2 linked regions of the Nisaea sediminum genome follow. The protein of the gene in region 1 interacts with the protein of each later gene in a pairwise test. Links are inferred from orthologs where the notes say so. Each region holds a gene or a part of one and is shown on either strand. Other genes may lie near its edges.

Region 1 (3,501 bases):
TGAAGCGCCGGGTTAATCATCGATTGCTGCCCTGTTCGGCCGGGTTCCTCCCCCAGGCCATTCGCGTTCTATCGGGAATCTATAATATAAGCCCGATAGTTATGGGGCAACTTTAATGCAAAGCCTCACATATCGCAGTCTTCGGGTTTCTTTATATGAATTTCAAATAAAATATTGTTCTAAATAGAAAACGGGCCCGGATGTCGCCATCCGGGCCCGCATAGTTCAGGTACTCTCGGGAAATCAGACCCGCTGGGAGCCGCCGCCGAACTCGGGGTAGGCTTCGAGACCGCACTCGGAACGATCGAGACCGAGGGCTTCCTCTTCCTCGCTGGCCCGGAGCCCGATGGTGAGCTTCAGGACGATCCAGACGATCGCGCTGGTGATCAGGACGAAGGCGCCGATGGAGACGATACCGATGATCTGCGTTGCGAAGCTCGCATCGCCGTTGGACAGGACCACCGCAATGGTGCCCCAGATACCGCAGACGAGGTGAACCGGGATCGCACCGACGACATCGTCGATCTTCAGCTTGTCCAGCATCGGAACCGCGACCACGACGAGGATACCGCCGATGGCACCGATCAGCACCGCAATGCCGATGCTCGGGGCAAGCGGCTCGGCGGTGATGGCAACGAGACCGCCCAGGGCACCGTTCAGCGCCATGGTCAGGTCCAGCTTCTTGTAGATGATCTGAGTCAGGATCACCGCAGCCGTCACGCCGGCAGCAGCAGCCATGTTCGTGTTCACGTAGATGGTCGCGATGTCACGAATGTCGGCAGCGGAACCCATGGCGAGCTGGGAGCCGCCATTGAAGCCGAACCAGCCGAGCCAGAGGCAGAAGGTGCCGAGAGTCGCCAGCGGCAGGTTCGAACCCGGCATCGGGTGAACGGAACCGTCGCTGCCGTACTTGCCTTTGCGCGCACCGATGATGATGGCACCGGCAAGCGCCGCCCAGCCACCGACGGAGTGCACGATGGTGGAACCGGCGAAGTCGGAGAAACCCATCTCGCTCAGCCAGCCGCCGCCCCAGGTCCAGGAGCCCTGGATCGGGTAAATGATGCCGGTCAGCAGGATCGTGAAGATCAGGAACGGGAACACCTTGACGCGCTCGGCAACGGTGCCGGAGACGATGGAAGCCGTTGCCGCCACGAACACCATCTGGAAGTACCAGTCGGAGGCCGCCGCGTAACCGCTGCCGTCGCCGGTGAAGCCGTCGGCGGTGATCACGTCGTCAGAGGCGGACCAGACCGCGAAGGAGCCCATGAAGCCGCTGACGTCCATGTACATAAGGTTGTAGCCGACGAGCCAGTAGAGGATGCCCGCGACGGAGTAGATGGTGATGTTCTTGGCGCACTGCATGGTCGTGTTCTTGGTGCGGACCAGGCCCGCCTCGAGCATGCAGAAACCGGCCGCCATCCACATCACGAGGAAACCGTGAATCATGAAGGACAGCGTGTTGAAGATGAAGGCCGTCTCTGGTTCGACGGCAGCCGATGCGGACTCAGTCAGCGCGATCGTGATCGACGCGGTAACGGCCGCCAGAGCGGAAAAGCCGAAAAATTTTCTCATCTGGTGAACTCCTTAAAGCGCGTCGTTGCCGGTCTCACCGGTACGGATCCGGACGGCTTGGGAGACATCCAGCACGAAGACCTTGCCGTCGCCGATGCGACCGGTATTCGCTGCCTTCTGGATGGCTTCCACCACCTGTTCCGCCAAGTCGTCCGGCACCGCCACTTCGACTTTGACCTTCGGAAGGAAATTCACGGCGTATTCCGCGCCGCGATAGATTTCGGTTTGCCCCTTCTGCCGTCCGAAGCCCTTGACTTCGCTGACCGTCAGCCCCTGGATCCCCAGGGCGGTCAGTGATTCGCGGACCTCGTCAAGCTTGAAGGGCTTTACGATTGCCATGATCAGTTTCATGCCGCCCAACCTTCTCCTGTTGTGCTTTGCCGCCCGCCCGTCACCGGGCATGGGCGGATGTCTGCGCACCGCAGATCGATCGAGTTATTACAAATAGCGTGCCGAAATTCGTATTTCTCAAAATTGTATTATTTATCAATATATTAAGAGATTCTTGGGAAATCCGGAAATTCGCTAAGTCTATATTTTGTGCACAAATTTTAGGCACGAATGTAACCGTGATGTAATTTTGTGCATCGCAACAGGAGATGCGACAAAGCGCGCGGGACCTTGTTTGGCGGCTCCGGCCCTGTATCTTCGCTGACACCAACAAGACGCGATCACCCGGAGAAACGGCGTCATGAGTCACCCGGATTGCGATGTCCTGATCGTCGGCGGCGGCCTGTCCGGCATGTCGGCCGCCCTGGCGCTACAGGCGACCGGCCTGAGCGTAACGGTGATCGATCCGGTCCCGGCGGAGGTTCAGGCCGCCGCAGGATACGACGGCCGGACCACGGCGATCTCCCAGAGCAGCAAACGGATGCTGGACCGGCTCGGGGTCTGGCAGGCAATGCCTGACCCTGCCTGCCCGATCGGAGACATCCGCGTGCAGGAAGGCGGCTCGCCCCTATTCCTGCAATTCGACCGCGAGGATGCCGGTCCGGAGGCTATGGGCTTCATCGCCGACAACGGCAGCCTCAAGGCCGGTCTCTACCGCCAGGCCGCTGGCAAGGACGGCTTGACGGTTCTGGCCCCGGCCTCGGTGGCGGCGCTCGAGAGCGGAACAGGTTCGGTCACAGCAACGCTCGAGGACGGTAGACAAGTGACGGCGCGTCTTGCTTTGGCCGCCGATGGACGCCGGTCGCCGACACGGCGGCGGGCCGGGATCCGCGCGACCGAGTTTTCCTACGGGCAGACCGCGATCACCTGTACGGTCACCCATTCCCGCCCGCACAACTACGTCGCCTATGAGCATTTCCGGCCGGCCGGCCCCTTTGCCATGCTGCCGCTGATGGACGCGGAAGACGGAAGCCACCGGTCCTGCCTCGTCTGGAGCGAGCGCACGGCGACGGCGGAGGCGCTTCTCAAACTGTCGGACGCGGAATTCGACCGGGAACTCTCGGATGCATTCGACGATTCCCTCGGCGAGCTCCACGTCAGCGGCAAGCGCTGGGGTTATCCACTCGGCCTTATCCATGCGGAGCGCTATATCGGCCAACGTCTGGTCCTGATCGGGGACGCCGCGCACGGCATTCACCCGATCGCCGGACAGGGCTTCAATCTCGGCCTCCGCGACATCGCGGCCCTGGCCGACACGATCGAGGATGCGCTGCGGCTCGGACTGGATATCGGCTCTGCCCCGGTGCTTGAGAAATACCAGCGTTGGCGCCGTTTCGACGTAATGTCGATGATCGCGGCGACGGACGGGTTGAACCGGCTGTTTTCGAACAATTCGGCTGCGGTGAAGCTGCTTCGCGATGCCGGCCTCGGCCTCGTGCAACGCATCGGGCCGCTGAAACGGGCGTTCATGCGCGGCGCCATGGGGACGGTCGGCAACCTGCCGCGCCTGATGCGCGATCCGGCCCGGCGCTAGGGCCG
Region 2 (3,825 bases), on another replicon or contig:
TTGCGGACAGCGAAAAGCTCCAGGACCAGCTTCTCGGCGGAGCGGTGATCGTACTGCTTGGCGGGCTCGCGACTGGTATCGCGCTGCAGATTTACCGTTCCGGACATGTGCTCGAATTCGACCACAAGACCGTGCTTTCTCTTGTGACCTTCGCGGTTCTCGCGGTCCTCTGGATCGTGCATAGCCGCTTCGGAATGCGCGGTCGGACGGTCTCGCGTTTGGTACTCCTTGCATATCTTTTGCTGACGCTTGCCTATCCGGGCGTCAAGTTTGTCGCCGAAATTCTGGCTTGAGCGGCATAAAGCCCGCACTTTCGGATAAAATCCTATTTTGACAATTTTGCGAGCAGTTGCTTAATTCGTGAGCAACGCTTCACAGGTGCACAGTTAATGACCATCAAGATCGGCGAAATCGCACTGGAGAGTCCGGTTTTCCTCGCCCCTATGTCGGGGGTGACGGATCGTCCGTTCCGCCGGCTCGTGCGCGAGTTCGGATGCGGTCTCGTCGTCTCCGAGATGATCGCGAGCGCCGCCGTGCTCCGCGAAGAACGCGAGGAGATGTTCAAGATCCCGCAGGACATGGATCTGGAGCGTCCGATGGCGGTCCAGCTTGCCGGCTGGGATCCGGAGATCATGGCGGAGGCCGCGAAACTCAATGTCGATCGCGGCGCCGAGATCATCGACATCAACATGGGCTGTCCGGTGAAGAAGGTGGTCAACAAGCTCGCCGGGTCCGCGCTGATGCGCGACGAGGCCCTGGCGGGACGGATCATGGAAGCGGTGGTCGAGGCGGTCCCGGTTCCGGTGACCCTCAAGATGCGGACCGGCTGGGACCAGAGCGACCGCAACGCGCCGCGCCTGGCGAAGATCGCCGAGGAAGCGGGCATCCGGTTGTTGACGGTGCACGGACGTACGCGCTGCCAGATGTACAAGGGCGAAGCCGACTGGAGGTTCATCCGCAAGGTGAAACAGGCGGTATCCCTTCCGGTCGTCGCGAACGGGGATATCGCAACCCTCGAAGATGTCGATGCCTGTCTCGAGCAGTCGGGCGCGGACGGCGTGATGATCGGGCGCGGCGTCTATGGCCGACCCTGGTTCCCGGCGCAGGTTGCCGCCCATCTTGGGGGCGATCCCGTGCCTGCGGACCCGACATTCCGAGAACGCGCCGACATCATGCGGCGCCATGTCGCCGAGATGTTGTCCCACTACGGCAGCAAACTGGGGCTGAAACTGGCGCGCAAGCATATCGGCTGGTATGCGGCCGGTGTCCCGGGCTCGGCCGAGTTCCGGCAGATCGTCAACAACACCATGGATCGTCAGATCGTCGAGGAGGCGATCGAGAGGTTCTTCGGCATGGCACTGGAGAGGCAGGCGGCATGAGCATGGTCATCAATCCCGAGCCGCGCACCGCGCCGGCCGGACTGGACCCGACAGGTGTCCTGCATGCCGTTCCGACGCCGGTCATCGGTCTCGATGAGAAGAACCGGATCGTCTATGTGAACATGGCGGCGGAACATTTCCTGCAGGGCAGCGCCGCGATCCTCGAAGGTTGCGAGCTGTCCGATCTGATCCCGGCCGACAGCCCCGTTCTCAGCATGATCGATCAGTGCCGGCGGCAATCCTCGGTCCTGTTCGACTACGATCTCATTCTCGAGGGCCCCCGGATCGGCTCGCATATCGTCAGCGTCCAGGTCTCGCCGTTGCCCGAAAAGCCGGGTGCCGTCGTGCTGACGCTGCAGATGCGCTCGATCGCGAACCAGCTTTACCGTCAGTTCAACTTCAAGGGCGCCGCCCGCTCCGTCTCCGCGATGGCGGCAATGCTGGCGCACGAGGTGAAGAATCCGCTTTCCGGCATCAAGGGCGCGGCACAGCTCCTGGAACAGAATGCGATCGAGGCCGACCGTCCGCTGACCAAGCTGATCTGCGACGAGACCGACCGGATCTGCAGCCTCGTCGACCGCATGGAAGTGTTCTCGGATGACCGCCCGATAGAACGCAGTCCGGTGAACATCCACGAAGTCCTTGACCATTGCCAGAAGATCGCGGAGTCCGGTTTCGGCAGCCGCATCAAATATTTCGAGCGCTACGATCCCTCTCTGCCGCCTGTGCTCGGCAACCGCGACATTCTGGTGCAGATCTTTCTGAATCTGCTGAAGAACGCGGCCGAGGCCATCGGCGACGAGGACGGAGAGATCCACATGTCGACGGCCTACAGGCACGGCATGCGGGTCTCGGTCCCGGGCTCCGCCCGACGCGTCAACCTGCCGCTGCAGGTCACCATTCGCGACAACGGCCCCGGAATTCCGGACGATATGAAGGCGACGATCTTCGATCCGTTTGTCACCTCCAAGCGGAACGGGTCGGGCCTCGGTCTTGCGTTCGTGGCAAAAGCGGTCGCCGACCATGGCGGTGTGATCGAGGTCGATTCCCAGCCGCGCAGGACCGAGTTCCGGCTCTCGCTGCCGATCGCCGATATTTCCGAGGCCTTTGCACAGGCATGACTATGGACAGCGCTTCGATCCTGATCGCGGATGACGATCAGGCCATCCGTACCGTTTTGACGCAGGCCCTGACCCGGATCGGCATGGATGTCCGTTCGACCGGCAATGCCGCAAATCTCTGGCAGTGGGTCGAGCGCGGGGACGGCGATCTGGTGATCACCGACGTGGTGATGCCGGACGAAAACGGCCTCGACCTGCTCACACGGATCCGCAAGGTCCGGCCCGATCTCCGCGTCATCGTGATGAGTGCTCAGAACACGCTGCTGACCGCTGTAAAGGCGAGCGAGCGCGGAGCCTTCGAGTATCTGCCAAAACCGTTCGATCTCTCGGAACTGGTGAAGGTCGTGCGCAAGGCGCTGACCACGCGCGTCGAGGGGGCCGCACCGGCGGCAAAAGAACCGGAGGTTTCGGACGAAGAGCTGCCGCTCATCGGCAGGTCTCCGGCCATGCAGGAGATCTATCGCGTTCTGGCTCGCCTTATGGCCACGGATCTGACCGTCATGATCGCAGGCGAATCCGGGACCGGCAAGGAACTGGTGGCGCGGGCCCTGCACGACTACGGCAAGCGCCGTGATGGTCCGTTCGTGGCGGTCAACATGGCGGCGATTCCGCGCGAGCTCATCGAAAGCGAGCTTTTCGGGCACGAGAAGGGCGCCTTCACCGGCGCTACGGCACGGTCGAGCGGGCGTTTCGAACAGGCACGGGGAGGGACGCTCTTCCTCGACGAGATTGGTGACATGCCGATCGAGGCCCAGACCCGTTTGCTCCGGGTCCTGCAGGAAGGCGAATACACGACTGTCGGCGGACGTTCCGCCATCCAGGCCGACGTGCGCATCGTGGCGGCGACTCACCGTGATCTCCGGCAGCTGATCCGCCAGGGCATGTTCCGCGAGGATCTGTTCTATCGGCTCAACGTCGTTCCGCTCCGTCTGCCGCCGCTCCGGGAGCGCAAGGAGGATATTCCGGACCTTGCGCGGCATTTCCTTACCCTCGCGCAGAAGGAAGGGTTGCCGGAGAAGACCATAGACGGTGCCGCTCTGCAGCGTCTCAGCGCCTATAACTGGCCAGGCAATATCCGCGAACTCGAGAATCTGGTGAAGCGCTTGGTCGCGCTCTATTCCGAAGAGGTGATCGGCGCAGCGGCCATCGAACAGGAACTGGCGGAAGCGCCGGCGGGCGCGGGAGAGGAAGCCGGTGAGCGGAGCGAGAACCTCTCGGACGCGGTCGAGCGGCATCTGAGGGCTTATTTCGCGGCACATGGTGACAATTTGCCGCCCGCAGGTCTGCACGACCGCATTCTGCGCGAGGTGGAGCGCCCGCTCATT

Evidence for each region.
Region 2: the proteins of IG122_RS15410 (region 1) and IG122_RS03725 interact in binary tests that used the Escherichia coli proteins (3 or more experiments, as listed by UniProt). The link is inferred for Nisaea sediminum from one-to-one orthologs.

Annotation. Positions count from the first base shown.
Region 1 is NZ_JACZCQ010000006.1:711,550-715,050, reverse strand. The notes cover bases 255-2,929. They hold IG122_RS15410 (P-II family nitrogen regulator), read right to left. Parts: upstream 1,924-2,929; coding sequence 1,585-1,923; downstream 255-1,584. Other genes in these bases: IG122_RS15405 (UbiH/UbiF/VisC/COQ6 family ubiquinone biosynthesis hydroxylase), read left to right, coding at 2,264-2,929; IG122_RS15415 (ammonium transporter), read right to left, coding at 255-1,572. In the rest of the region: IG122_RS15420 (aminotransferase class I/II-fold pyridoxal phosphate-dependent enzyme), read right to left, coding at 1-20; more of IG122_RS15415, read right to left, coding at 244-254; more of IG122_RS15405, read left to right, coding at 2,930-3,496. UniProt on the Escherichia coli protein: Involved in the regulation of nitrogen metabolism. Regulates the activity of its targets by protein-protein interaction in response to the nitrogen status of the cell.
Region 2 is NZ_JACZCQ010000002.1:47,717-51,541, forward strand. What follows is about bases 439-3,437. They hold IG122_RS03725 (two-component system sensor histidine kinase NtrB), read left to right. Parts: upstream 439-1,375; coding sequence 1,376-2,500; downstream 2,501-3,437. Other genes in these bases: dusB (tRNA dihydrouridine synthase DusB), read left to right, coding at 439-1,379; ntrC (nitrogen regulation protein NR(I)), read left to right, coding at 2,503-3,437. Also shown: cytochrome c biogenesis protein CcsA, read left to right, coding at 1-293; more of dusB, read left to right, coding at 390-438; more of ntrC, read left to right, coding at 3,438-3,825.